3 regions of the Oceanobacillus caeni genome follow, and region 3 is predicted to be linked to each of the others. Evidence: riboswitches for the same ligand, from Rfam matches in the RefSeq annotation. Region 3 holds a riboswitch; each other region holds the start of a gene.
What was found. A riboswitch is a leader RNA that binds a small molecule or an ion and turns the genes downstream of it on or off. The one in region 3 is predicted to bind S-adenosylmethionine.

Region 1 (4,861 bases), on a different contig from region 3:
ATAGCCGAATATCAAATAGAATGTTCATTAAATAAATTTACGGCTACAGAAGCATTGGATTATGTAGTAGATGAAGCAGTTCAATTACATGGTGGAAATGGATTTATTCAAGAATATGCAGTTGAAAGAATGTACCGTGATTCAAGAATTAATCGTATTTTTGAAGGAACAAATGAAATTAACCGATTGATTGTACCTGGAACTTTATTGAAGAAGGCGATGAAAGGTGAATTACCTTTAATGCAACAAGCTCAAGATCTTCAAGAAGAATTAGTAACGAAGATGCCTGAACAGGTTGGAACTGGTACATTGGAACAAGAGAAATACTTACTTAAAAATGCGAAGAAAATCGTATTGTTTGCTGCAGGGTTAGCTGTTCAAAAATACCAGCAAAAGATTGAATTTGAGCAGGAAATCCTTGTGAACTTGGCAGACATGGTTTCCGAGGTTTATAATATGGAAGCGGCTATTCTACGGACAGAAAAGGCAATAAAAAAATCCGGGGAAGCAGCTAATAACCAAAAACTTCTTTATACACAAGTGTACGTACAAGAAGCATTTAATCGTGTGGAAGCTGATGCGAAAGAAACGATTATCGCTGCCAGCGAAGGAGATACTTTACGTATGATGTTATCTTCCTTACGTAAATTAACACGTCACAACCCAATTAACGTTGTAAAGAAAAAGCGTGAAATTGCCGCTAAAATTATTGAAGAAGAAAAATATGTAGTTTGATTTTGAAAGAAAAAGATATGATTCCCGAAGTATAAAGGGAATCATATCTTTATTTGTTTTTCAGGTTGAGTTGTACTGATCTTCTGCGAGTGAATACAGATAACTTGGTATGAATGCTATAGTTCCTGTTTGATTCTAGTAAAGTCTATCTATCGCCAGTGATAAGTCAAACTAATGTATTTAGCTGGGAAACATGATAAGATAGAAGAAATGATCATGAGCAAGGAGTGTACATAATGGCATTAACTTTTTACTGGTATCCAAACTGCGGAACATGTAAAAAAGCAAAAAAATGGTTTGATGATAATCAAATAGAGTATCATGCAATTCATATTGTAGAAGAAACACCTACAAAAGAAGAGTTATTAAGTCTCATAGAGAAGAGCGAATTACCAGCAAAGAAATTCTTTAACACAAGTGGGAAAAAATATAGAGAATTAAATATAAAAGAAAAGATTAAGGATGCATCCACAGAGGAAATGGCAGAAATTTTATCTTCGGATGGCATGCTAATTAAACGTCCGATAGTTACAGATGGAAATAAAGTAACGGTCGGATTTAAAGAAGACATGTTTACAGAAAATTGGTTATAGAAGTTGTTCAAAAAGTCTGGTGAAAAGAACACTGCGAATTTAGCTGATCTTGGCCCTTTTTGAACAGCATTATAAACATAAGTTTTTCCTATAAGTAATAGGATTATACAAACGAACATTTGGAGGGATAGATGATGAGTTTACCAAAAGATTTATTATATTCAAAAGAGCATGAATGGGTAAAAAAAGAAGGGGATAACGTACGTATTGGGATTACGGACTTTGCACAAGATGAACTAGGAGATATTGTATTTGTGGAACTACCTGAAGTGGGCGATGAGATTAAATTAAATGAACCATTCGGTAGTGTTGAATCAGTTAAAACGGTGTCTGAGCTATATGCTCCGATAACCGGAAAAGTAGTTGAAGTAAATGATGAATTAGAAGATCATCCAGAATTTGTGAATGAGTCACCTTTCGAAAAAGCATGGATGATTGTAGTAGAACCATCAAGTGAGTCTGAATTAGATTCAATGTTGAAGCCAAATGAGTACGAGGAACTAATAGATAATTAAAATAAAAAAACATGGCTAACGTACATTTATTCTAAAAAGCGTATAGTTATCCTCCGTTTTATCATATACTTATGTAAACAGGATACTTATAACGAGCATCTTACTTGCTTACATGGGGAGTGCTGTGTGATGATAACGTCTGATTCGGAAAAAGTAATCATTGTAGAAGGGTTGACTGATAAACGTCAAATCGAAAAAGTTATCAATGACGATGTAACGATTGTCTGTACGAACGGTACACTAGGAGTGGAGCGATTTGACGAGATGTTAGAAATGTATCAATTAGATGATAGGGATGTTTTTATTTTAGTGGACGAAGATCGTTCAGGAATAAAGCTCAGAAAGCAGCTTGCGCGTGAATTACCACATGCTGATCATATTTATGTAAGTAGTGAATATAGGGAGGTTGCAACAACACCCGAACATATCCTTGCAACTACACTAGTTGGTAAACATTTCTCAGTTAACCCTTTATTCTTAATAAAAGAATTTTAAATGATTATTCGTTCAATTTAATCGGTATAGGGTGGTTTCATTGCAAGAAATAACAGAACAAGCATTAAATGAAGAAAGATATCTATTATATATATACACCCCTTTTTGCGGAACATGTAGTGTAGCAAGAACGATGTTAGAAAAAATCGAATCTGTTCATAAAGAAACCATTTTTTATGAAATGAATGCATCGTATTTTCCAGAATTTATGTATGACAACAAGATTGAAAGTGTTCCATGTTTACTTATTAAAGAAGAAAATCAAATAAAAGAAAAAATCTATGCTTTTAGGTCCACAGGAAATATTTATCGTTATTTAATTCAGTATAAGCCAGAGTTATTTGGAAATAACTGAAGTGAAATCGACAAAAGCAGGTTTATTTTTGATCGGTAGGACAGAAAATACTCTCCTATCTGTCTGAGTTAACTAAGGCATTCTCTTAAAAAGCTTGACGACATGCCAAGTTTCCTAAGGGGATATGTAACTTTGCTTCGTTATTTGACAAACCTAAGGGCATAGTGCTATCATGGTTTTAATATTATACTAGTAAGCTATCAATCTCTTATCAAGAGCGGTGGAGGGACAAGGCCTGAAGAAACCGCGGCAACCTTCAAACAATGTTGTTTGAAAAAGGTGCTAATTCCTGCAAAGCATATTGCTTTGAAAGATGAGAGAATGGAATGACATAGTAAGCGTCTTTCTGTTCTCATGTTCAGAAAGACGTTTTTTATTTTAGTATACATTTGTATCGATTATTGCAAGTATTTCCAATGCTAGATGTCGTATACTAAAAGAGATTCTAGTTGAATGAAGGAGGATTCGTTTTGATTTCAATTAAAGGGTTACGTAAGGTTTATACATCAGACAATAAGAAATTAACAGCGGTAGATGATTTAACCCTTGATATAAAGAATGGTGAGATTTTTGGTGTCATAGGCTACAGTGGTGCTGGAAAAAGTACATTCGTACGACTACTAAACCGCCTGGAGGAACCAACTGAAGGAAATGTTATTATTGATAAACAAGAAATCACCTCATTAACTAAGAATGAGTTGCGCTCCGCACGAAAGGAAATTGGGATGATTTTCCAACACTTCAATTTGTTATGGTCCCGTACGGTTGAAGATAATATCTCTTTTCCACTTGAAATTGCAGGGGTTGCCAAAGAAAAAAGAGTAAAAAGAGTCCAAGAATTAATTGACTTAGTAGGGTTATCTGGTAGAGAAAAAGCATACCCTTCTCAATTAAGTGGAGGTCAAAAGCAACGTGTTGGGATAGCACGTGCATTAGCAAACAATCCGAAAGTATTGCTTTGTGATGAGGCAACTTCGGCACTAGATCCAGAAACAACCAATGCTATTTTAGATTTATTAGTCGACATTAACCAGAAGCTTGGTCTCACAGTCATTTTGATTACTCATGAAATGAATGTGATTCGTAAAATTTGTAATAGGGTTGCCGTAATGGAAAAAGGGAAAATCGTGGAGCAAGGTGATGTCCTTGATGTTTTCTCTCATCCAAAACAACCTGTGACGAAAAAATTCGTAGCTCAGTTAATGGAGCCGGGTTCTGAAGATGAAACAGAAGATATTGAGAATCTGTTACATAATGTAAACCATGACGGTGTTCTATTACGTTTGCGTTTTATCGGAGAGTCAACAAATCAGACTTTAATAAGTCAATTAGCGAAGAAATTCCCAATTGACATTAATATTTTGCAAGGTAAAATTACGCAGACACAAACAGGTGGATTTGGAACATTAATTACGCAATTTATAGGTAATGAAAAAGATATTAGTAATGCGATTGAATTCATTCACCATGAAACCTCAGTAGAAGTGGAGGTTATACGTAATGCTGACTAATATAAAGATGGAAGATATATGGACTGCAACTTATGAAACCTTTTATATGACTATTATCGCACTTATTGGTACAGCTATTATAGGTATTATCCTTGGTTTACTTTTATACTTAACATCTAAAGATGCAATTTGGGAAAATACAACTTTTAACGTTATCGTTGCGAGTATTGTCAATGTCTTTAGAGCTATTCCGTTTATCATATTAATACTATTACTTTTCCCATTTACGAATTTTCTTGTAGGAACGGTTCGGGGACCTACTGCTGCTTTACCAGCCTTGATCATCGGATCGGCACCTTTTTACGCGAGATTAGCTGAAATTGCTTTTCGTGAAGTAGATAAAGGGGTAATCGAAGCGGCAAAATCTATGGGGGCAAAAACAAGTACGATTATTTTTAAAGTGCTTATCCCTGAATCAAAACCAGCTTTAGTTTCTGGTTTAACCGTAACCGCCATAGCATTAATTGGGTATACCGCAATGGCAGGTGTTATCGGCGCCGGGGGACTAGGGGACTATGCATATTTTTACGGATTCCAGAGAAGGCAATTTGATGTTGTTTTACTATGTACGATTCTGATTTTAATTATCGTTTTTATTTTCCAATTTATTGGAGACTATATCACTAATAAAATGGATAAAAGATAGACAAGCTTAAA
Region 2 (4,861 bases), on a different contig from region 3:
TATATATCAACTGTATTTGACTGTCCATATGAAGGGAACATGAAACCAGATGCTGTAATTTCAATATGTGAAAAATTACTAGAGTACGGTGTTGATGACCTTTCGTTGGGGGATACCATTGGTTCTGCTGTTCCATCACAGGTAGAAACATTACTGGATGACATATTGAAAAGATATCCTACTGAAAAAGTTATTCTCCATTTTCACGATACGAGGGGAATGGCTATCGCGAATATTATGACAGCTATGAATTATGGAATTTATCGATTTGATAGTTCCATTGGAGGATTAGGTGGATGCCCTTATGCACCAGGGGCAGCAGGGAATGTTGCGACGAATGATGTGTTATATCTCCTTCATAGGATGGGGGTTGAAACCGGTATTAACGAAAAGAGAATACAAGAAGCATCCTTGTATATTCAAAATCAATTAGGTAAGATTTTACCTAGTAGATCATTATTGGCAAGTGGTCTTTAAATGAGAGGAGATGTTATTTATTTAAGCGATAAATAGCATCTTTTTAAATGCGTTTAATGAAGCGTGTTGTATGAAGTTTCTTGACTATGAATCAAGTACTATTCTATGATTAAAACATTGGTATTCGTAGGGATTAAATGGAAAGGACTGAGTCTCTATCGATTTAAAAAATTTGGGTCATAAAATAAAAGAATTAAGATTACGTCAAAAGAAAACACAACAGCAAATTGCAGACGAATGTGGAATATCTAAAAGCATGTTATCCAAAATTGAAAACGGACAAACTGCTTCTGCTGTAGCTACTTTATCTAAGATAAGTGAAGCATTACATGTTTCGTTATCATGGCTTTTAGATGATAAAATAGAGGATTCATTAGTTTTGCAGAAGAGATCACAAAGGAAATCCCAAATTGGTGATGTACATATGGGGTATTCCTATGAGCTATTAGCAAACCGTTCTCAATTCAGTAGTATTGAACCAACCATTGTTCATGTCACTCCTAAACATAGAAATTTACGTACGGAGACTTATACCCATTTACAAGATGAGTTTATATATATCTTGGAAGGGTCTATCTATCTATTTTATGATGGGGAAAATTATTATATGGAAAAAGGGGATAGTGCTTATTTCAAGGGGGAAAAACCTCATCTCTTTGTGCCAGTCAATGATGAAGAAGCTCAGGTTTTAACATGCTTTATTAGCATATAGTTGTTGTTAGAATTTTGTTTTACCAAGTTACTAATGAATTAGGAATTGTAGAAAAATGTCGAATCTTCATTGACAGTTTTACTAACTAGCCGTATAATAAATTTTAACTTAATAATTTTCATATAACTTATCAAGAGTGACCGAGGGATTGGCCCAATGACGTCCGGCAACCCCCTTATGGGAAGGTGCCAAGTCCAACAGAATGATCACATTCTGGAAGATAAGCGGAAGATACATTGTTTGTGTCGATGCTCCTTTCAGATGAATGGAGTATTTTTTTTCGTAAAAATATGTCATATTGGCTGTAAAAAGAGCGAGGGGATATAGATGATAAACATTAATCATTTGTCAAAGGTATATCAGACGAAAAAAGGAGAAGTTAGTGGCGTTAACAATGTTTCACTAACCATTAATGAAGGTGAAATCTATGGCATCGTTGGTTATTCTGGTGCTGGTAAAAGTTCCCTTGTACGATGTATCAATTTATTAGAACGTCCAACTAAAGGAAATATAACAGTAGACGGTGTTGATTTAACTAAATTAAAAAGTGAAAAGCTGAGACAAGCTAGATTAAAAATCGGTATGATTTTCCAACACTTTAATCTGGTTAGTCAAAAAACGGTTTTTGAAAACATTGCTTTTTCGCTAAAAGCAGCAAAAGTTCCTTCCAATCAAATTGCGTCAAGGGTAGAGGAATTATTAGCGATGGTTGGGTTAAGTGATAAGCGGGATGTTTATCCAGGCCAATTAAGTGGTGGACAAAAACAACGGGTTGGGATTGCTAGAGCACTTGCTAATGATCCAAAAGTTCTTTTATGTGATGAAGCAACATCTGCCTTAGATCCTACAACAACGAAATCGATTCTTCAATTATTAAAGAAGATTAATAAAGAGATGAATATTACGATCGTATTAATTACACATGAAATGGACGTAGTAAAGGAAATATGTCATCGAATGGCAATCATGCAAGCTGGAAAAGTCGTTGAAGAAGGTGATGTGTATGAAATCTTTGCAAGTCCTAAAAATGAATTAACGAGGGAATTTATTTCAAGTGTTATTTCATTTGATTTACCAGCTCACGTATTAGAAAAGGTGACGGGTACATTAGTGAAAGTTATTTTTAAAGGGGAAATTGCTGGGGAAAGTATTATTTCCGACATGGTACAGAAATTTAAAGTGAAAGGTAATTTTTTGCATGGATCTATCGACTATATTCAAGACGCACCGCTAGGAATTTTTGTCATGGAGCTTAATGGGGAAAAGAATGAAGTAAGCAAGGCGATCCAATATATTGAAAATCGTTCAGCACATGTGGAGGTGATAAAAGATGGAATTTGATGTGAATCATATTATCGAATTAATTCCCGAGCTAAACACTGCGTTTCTTCAAACACTTTATATGATATCAGTTGGATTACTTGTAGCAGTGATTTTCGGATTGCCAATTGGAATTTTAATATTTGTAACAGATAAAGGACTATTCTTGCAAAACAGATTTGTAAATCAGATTGTAGGATTTATCGTCAATATGATACGGTCCATTCCATTTATCATTTTATTAGTGGCACTTATTCCATTAACAATTAAACTTACAGGTTCTACGATTGGACCAAAAGCTGCATCGGTTCCATTATCGGTTGCGGCTATCCCGTTTTTTGCGAGATTAGTAGAAACATCCCTTAGAAAAATTGAGTATGGTGTGATTGAAGCCGCTATTGCAGCTGGGGGTACACCATGGATGATTATTAAAGATGTATTGTTACCTGAAGCAAAATCTGGGATTATCTCAGGGATTACGATTACTGTTGTAAGTTTAGTTGGTACATCAGCTATGGCTGGTGTTGTCGGTGGTGGAGGAATTGGAGACCTTGCCATTCGTTTTGGATACTACCGTTATGATGACACCATCATGATTACTACCGTTGTTATATTGATTGTACTTGTTCAATTAATACAGATTATTGGCGACAAAATTGCCAAGGCTGTTAATAAATAATATAAGGGAGAAGGAAAAGAAAAATGAAAAAGAAAATTTTTATACTAATCGCTCTAATCGCTATTTCTTTGCTTGCTGCTTGTGGTGGCGGTAATGGTGAAGAAAGTTCTAGCGATAGTTCTACAGGGAATTCAAAAGAAATTAAAATTGGTGCTACTCCTGGCCCGTACAGTGATATGGTAAATAAAGCGTTAAAACCAGGCCTAGAGGATTTGGGTTATTCCGTAGAAGTGGTTGAATTTAGTGACTATATCCAACCGAACAACGCATTAAATAATGGTGATATCGATGCAAATCTATTCCAACATACTATCTATCTGGAAAACTTTGAAGCTGAGAATGATATGGATTTATCCGCATTGAAAATTGTTCCAACTGCACCAATGGGAATATTTTCTAACAAATATAATTCTATAGATAAAATAGAAGATGGTGCAACTGTTGCAGTTCCTAATGACCCAACGAATGGGGCTAGAGCATTTAATACACTTCAAGATGAAGGATTAATTAAACTAGATGAAAATGCTGATGAATTAACTGTTTCAGAAAAAGATATTAAAGAAAATCCGAAAAAACTAGTATTCCAACCAATTGAGGCTGGTCAATTACCTCGTGCAGTTGATAGTGCTGACTTAGCAGCGGTACCAGGTAACTATGCTTTAGCGGCAGATATGGATTTACTTGATGCTTTAGCATTAGAAGATATGTTAGATCAATATCGAAATGTTATAGCTGTTAAAGCTGAAAATGAAGATAGTCAACTAGCGAAGGACCTTGTTCAGGTAGTAGAATCAGACGAATTTGAAAAAGTGATTGATGAGGAATTCGAAGGGTTTGGAAAACCAAGCTGGATGACTGAGTAATGATTATTCTTATGGTTAAGAGTGAGGGGGCTTAAGCCTTCTCCTTTTTCATATACAAAGGAGAGAGCATAATGACAAATACAATATCTGTGCATGGAGCACCAAGTGAATACATATTAGAAGAAGGAATTTTAAACGGATTAGAAAATAAATTAATCGAGCGTGGATTTCGTAAGGTACTGATTGTTCATGGAACCAAGTCTTGGGAAGCTGTTAAGCCTTACTGGAATTCTTTTTCAGAAATTTCAAGTGAAGCATACCTATATCATGGGGAATGTTCCTTAAATGAAATCGATACCTTATCTAACGTTATAACGGAAGCGGAAGTGGATGCTGTCATTGGTGTTGGGGGAGGAAAGGTTCTTGATCTTGTAAAATCTTCAGCCCATCTCACACATACCCCATATGTTTTAATCCCGACACTTGCATCAAATTGTGCTCCTTGGACACCGATTAGTGTGATCTATGATGATGATGGTTCCTTTGTACGTTTTGATTTATACCCTAAAAATGCAGATCTCGTGTTAATAGAACCACAGATATTATTACATGCACCACTTGATATGTTTATTGCAGGAATCGGGGATACCCTAGCAAAATGGTATGAAGCCGAAGTACAAATAGGGAAAATGAATACAAAATCAGCGGCGTTGGAAATTTCTTATCATGCTGCGAAACTGTGTAAAGAAAACTTGCTTGAGCATTCAGAACATGCGATTGAAGCGGTGAAGAGTGGTGTCTTGAATGATGATTTTATTAAAGTTGCTGAAACCATTATTATGATTGGTGGAATGGTTGGAGGATTTGGTG
Region 3 (4,861 bases):
AATTTTATATCTTGATTAAAGGCATCCACTAATTGTTTGGAGATTTCTTGGTCATAAATAAATGCATTCACTTCAAAATTAAGTTGGAAACTTCGTACATCAATATTTGCTGTACCCACCGAGGCTATCTTTCCATCAACTACAATTGTCTTGGCATGGAGAAAGCCATTTTGGTAAATATACACTTCCGCACCCGCAGCTAGTAATTCTCCAGAATAAGAAAGTGTTGCCCAATAAACAAATGGATGATCTGGTTTATTCGGAATCATTAACCTAACCTTCACACCGGAAAATGCCGCAATTCTTAATGCGTCAAAAAGACTATTATCAGGAATAAAGTACGGTGTTTGAATGTAAATATATTCCTTAGCTGATAAAATCATTTTAATGTAACCATACTTTATTTGTTCCAACTCTGAATCCGGACCACTCGAAACAATTTGCATTCCTACATTACCACTAGGTTTAGCATTATAATAACGTTTATTATATAAAATATCCCGTCTTGACGCATGGTTCCAATCTAAAACAAACCTTGTCTGTATGCTATTTACTGCATGTCCCTCTATTCGTAAATGGGTATCACGCCAGTAACCGAATTTTTTCTTTTTCCCAAGGTATTCATCACCAATATTAAAACCACCTATATAAGCAATCCTCCCATCAATGATGGCTGCTTTTCGGTGATTCCGATAATTAATTTCAAAGTTAATTTTTAAGAATGTAGAAGGGAAAAATGCCTCAATCTGAACCCCTTCCTTTCGAAGTTTATGGAGGAATTTTTTACTTAACGAACGAGACCCCAAATCATCGTATAGTACACGTACTTCTACTCCTTGCTTCGCTTTCCTTATTAATGTTCTTGCAATTCTTTGTCCGAGCTCATCATTTCGTATTATATAATATTGAAGATGGATATGATCTTCCGCCTTTTCTAAGTCCTCTATTAATGAATCAAACTTTTTTTTTCCATCCGTAAAAATTTGAACATCATTATCCTGGGTAAGAACGGCATCATCATTTCGTAGATGCAAGTAGGCAATATCCGAATACTCCTGCATATTCGGATTATTAAACCGAAACTGATGGTTATGGAAAACACCCATCTGATCCTTTACTGACTTCCTGAACGCTATCCATGTTTTTCGATCCCAGGTAAAAATACGTTTTCTATATAGGGAGCGGCCAAAAATTAAATAGAGGATAAAGCCTAAAATCGGAATAAATAAAAGTACCATTAACCAAGCCCAAGTCGATGGTGGGTTTTTCCTTTCAAGAAAAACAATAGAAATACCTAATAAAATGTTCATTACGATGATAAAAGCGAATAAAAAAGTTAGTATTCCCATTGTTTCACCTCTTCCTATAGGAATAATATATCCATATTATACTTACTTTTCCTTCATTTAACTAATTATAAGAACGATGCATTGAAGTTTAGTATTCCATCCATATTGTTTCATATTCCATTCTACCACGCCCAATCCCCGCTTTCTTTGATTCGGCATGTGGATATTCAATTCCTTATTTCAACTGATCTAATGCTTGTTTTAAATCGTCCCAAATGTCTGGCCATGCTTCCAAACCAACCGATAATCGAATTAATTGATCTGTAATCCCCATCTTTTTACGAGATTCTTCAGGTACTACAGCATGAGTCATCGTTGCTGGATGTTGAATGAGTGATTCTGCGTCACCTAGACTAACCGCAATTTTTATCATCGATAAAGCATTAAGAAATTGTTGTGCATCTTTTTTGTTTCCCTTAATCTCAAAAGATACCATTCCCCCACCTTTTCTCATTTGTTTCTTCCCTATACGGAAGTCAGGATTTGTTGAATCATGTGGATAGAATACGTTATCCACTTTCGGGTGATTTTTGAGATGTTCCATGATCTTCTTCGCATTTTCGCAATGGCGATCCATACGTAAAGGCAATGTCTTTAACCCACGAATTAAAAGCCAGGCATCAAACGGGGACATAACCCCACCAATGTCTTTTAAAGTAGTTAATGCAACCTTATCCACAAATTCCTTCTTCCCAACCACGAGTCCTGCTATCACATCTCCATGCCCGCCAATATATTTCGTTGCACTATGAATGACAACATCACAACCTAAATCAAGTGGTTTCTGTAAATAAGGAGTGGAAAAGGTATTATCCACAACAACTGGAATATCAAATTCCTTGGCAACCTTTGAAACCATTTCTAAATCTACTAAACGCATCGTCGGGTTAATCGGAGTTTCAATATAAATGACCGCTGTTTCAGGTTTTACTTTGGAGCGGATTTCTTCTTCGGTGTCCATATTTGAAAAATCAACTTTCATGTTATACTTATCCTTCATCATGGTTAAAAGACCAAACGTACACCCATATAAACCTGAAGAGCATAAGATATGATCGTTTGCTTTTGATAAGGCGATTAGTACAGCCGAGACTGCTGCCATCCCTGAACTAAAAGCTAGTCCCCGCTCCCCATTTTCTAACGTAGCTATCTTTTTTTCCAAAATAGTTACAGTAGGATTTCCAAGTCTCGAATATATATACCCATCTTCTTTCCCCGAAAAACGCAACTCCCCTTGTTCTGCTGAATCAAATGTAAAAGTTGACGTCTGAAAAATGGGTGGTGCCAAACTTCCTAACATTTCTTTATCCTCATAACCATCGTGAATAATTGCTGTTTCTATATGTTTATATTTCTTTCCCATCCGTCCTTATCCCCCTTCCATTTTCATACTTATATATATGCATTTAGTTAAGTTTCATTGAATAGGTTTAAAAAAACTTAAGCCCCTGAAAATACAATAGTTAGAATACTAAATGTATAAAGAAGAACAACCATCTGTGGAGGTTTTCCTCCATCCCCTTAGTCGGATTTTTACGGACAGTTGATCTCCCACCTACCTTTTTTGTTCCCCCAGAAGCTTGAGGTAAGATAAAATTATTTATTTTTTTGAAATGTATTGACAAATAAAATCCCGACCATTATACTAAGCATTAATCAATAATCTCTTATCAAGAGCGGTGGAGGGAATAGGCCCTTTGAAGCCCGGCAACCTGAAAGTTAGTAACTCTTACTTTTCTACGGTGCTAAATCCTACAGGTCACATGAACTGGAAGATAAGAGGAGGATCGGCTATTTGTATAAATAGAAGCCCTCTTCTTAGGAAGAGGGCTTTTTTTCATCCCCTCTACCTCCAGATTTGGAATAGTAACATACCAATCAAACACTCAAGGAGGAATTATCTATGTCTAAATTCGATTTACAAAACCCTGAAACATTATTACTTCATGCAGGTCAAGAGGTTGATCCAACAACCGGCTCACGTGCGGTTCCGATTTATCAAACAACTTCTTATGTTTTCCGTGATACCGAGCATGCGCAAAATTTATTTGGTTTAGCAGAACCTGGTAATATTTACTCTCGAATCATGAATCCTACATTGGATGCGTTTGAACAACGAATAGCAGCTTTAGAAGATGGTGTTGGTGCCCTGTCGCTATCATCAGGAATGGCGGCCATAACATTTGCTATTTTGAATATTGCAGAAGCCGGAGATGAGATTGTGGCCGACAGCAACCTATATGGTGGTACATACAATCTTTTTGCTAATACTCTTCCAAAGTATGGCATCAACGTTAAATTTGTAGATGGAACAAACCCTGAAGCAGTAAGAGCTGCTATCAACGAAAAAACAAAGGCCGTTTTTGGTGAAATTATTACAAATCCAAGTTTACAAGTATTCGATGTAGAAACCATTGCGGACATTGCTCATGAGAATGGAATTCCGTTAATCATTGATAACACATTTGCAACTCCATACGTTACAAAACCAATCTCATGGGGGGCAGATATCGTTGTACATTCCGCCACAAAATGGATTGGTGGTCATGGTACTACCATTGGCGGTGTCGTTGTAGATGGTGGACGTTTTGATTGGGGGAATGGGAAATTCCCAGGGTTTACAGAACCTGATGAAAGCTATAATGGGTTAAAATATGCAGACCTTGGCCCAGCAGCATTTATTACAAAATTACGTGTCCAATTATTACGTGACATAGGCGCGTGTTTAAGTCCACAAAATGCTTTCCTATTTTTACAAGGATTGGAGACCTTACATTTACGCATTAAGCAACATACGAAAAATGCACAAGTAGTTGCCGAATACCTAAACAATCACCCAGCAGTCGAGTGGGTTAACTATCCTGGATTAGAAAATCACCCATCCCACGAAAAGGCGAAAAAATACCTGAAGGATAGTTTCGGTTCAATCATTACGTTCGGTATTAAAGGTGGACGTGAGGTAGGAAGAAAGCTTATTGACAATATTAAATTATTATCTCACGTTGCAAACGTTGGGGATGCGAAATCACTAATTATCCATCCAGCTTCTACTACTCACCAACAATTAAGTGCTGAAGACTTGAAGAAGAGCGGTACATCTGAAGAACTTGTTCGTCTATCTATTGGGCTTGAATCAACAGATGACATCTTAAAAGACCTAGACCAAGCTATTGTAAAAGCTACTGGTGAAGCTCCAGTTATTAAAGAAACAGAAGAGGACGCAATTAAATGGTTACTCTCTTCCCCATTTGACCGTAATGGAGGAATTAGAAAGAAAGTAATTGCAACAACTGTTTCCAACAGTGAAGCGGCAACAAAGTTACAAAAACTCGGGTTTCAAATTGTTTCTATTAACAACTTAGCAGAAATTCCAAATGAAGTAGATGCTTTATGGGTTAAAAGTGCATCCCTATCTGCTTCTTCCATTGAAGATCTTGAGAATAAACAAGTAAAAATTCTTTGGATTGAAGATGAAGAATCCTTTGATTTCGTTGAAAAAGCAAATGGAATTA

Region 1: it holds a riboswitch for S-adenosylmethionine, as region 3 does, so the genes downstream of both, ACFQ18_RS00365 (methionine ABC transporter ATP-binding protein) here and ACFQ18_RS17830 (PLP-dependent aspartate aminotransferase family protein) in region 3, are expected to answer to the same signal.
Region 2: it holds a riboswitch for S-adenosylmethionine, as region 3 does, so the genes downstream of both, ACFQ18_RS14445 (methionine ABC transporter ATP-binding protein) here and ACFQ18_RS17830 (PLP-dependent aspartate aminotransferase family protein) in region 3, are expected to answer to the same signal.

The regions. Positions count from the first base shown of each region.
Region 1 is NZ_JBHTKV010000001.1:70,368-75,228, reverse strand. Features, by position in the region: gene ACFQ18_RS00390 (acyl-CoA dehydrogenase family protein) at 1-735, shown strand, start outside; gene ACFQ18_RS00385 (arsenate reductase family protein) at 972-1,328, shown strand; gene gcvH (glycine cleavage system protein GcvH) at 1,463-1,843, shown strand; gene ACFQ18_RS00375 (toprim domain-containing protein) at 1,973-2,338, shown strand; gene ACFQ18_RS00370 (thioredoxin family protein) at 2,379-2,693, shown strand; SAM riboswitch class I at 2,899-3,013, shown strand; gene ACFQ18_RS00365 (methionine ABC transporter ATP-binding protein) at 3,164-4,204, shown strand; gene ACFQ18_RS00360 (methionine ABC transporter permease) at 4,194-4,850, shown strand.
Region 2 is NZ_JBHTKV010000024.1:32,712-37,572, forward strand. Features, by position in the region: gene ACFQ18_RS14435 (hydroxymethylglutaryl-CoA lyase) at 1-477, shown strand, start outside; gene ACFQ18_RS14440 (helix-turn-helix domain-containing protein) at 650-1,189, shown strand; SAM riboswitch class I at 1,314-1,416, shown strand; gene ACFQ18_RS14445 (methionine ABC transporter ATP-binding protein) at 1,517-2,530, shown strand; gene ACFQ18_RS14450 (methionine ABC transporter permease) at 2,520-3,188, shown strand; gene ACFQ18_RS14455 (MetQ/NlpA family ABC transporter substrate-binding protein) at 3,212-4,051, shown strand; gene ACFQ18_RS14460 (iron-containing alcohol dehydrogenase family protein) at 4,123-4,861, shown strand, end outside.
Region 3 is NZ_JBHTKV010000054.1:1,201-6,061, forward strand. Features, by position in the region: gene cls (cardiolipin synthase) at 1-1,349, opposite strand, end outside; gene megL (methionine gamma-lyase) at 1,525-2,712, opposite strand; SAM riboswitch class I at 3,014-3,131, shown strand; gene ACFQ18_RS17830 (PLP-dependent aspartate aminotransferase family protein) at 3,253-4,861, shown strand, end outside.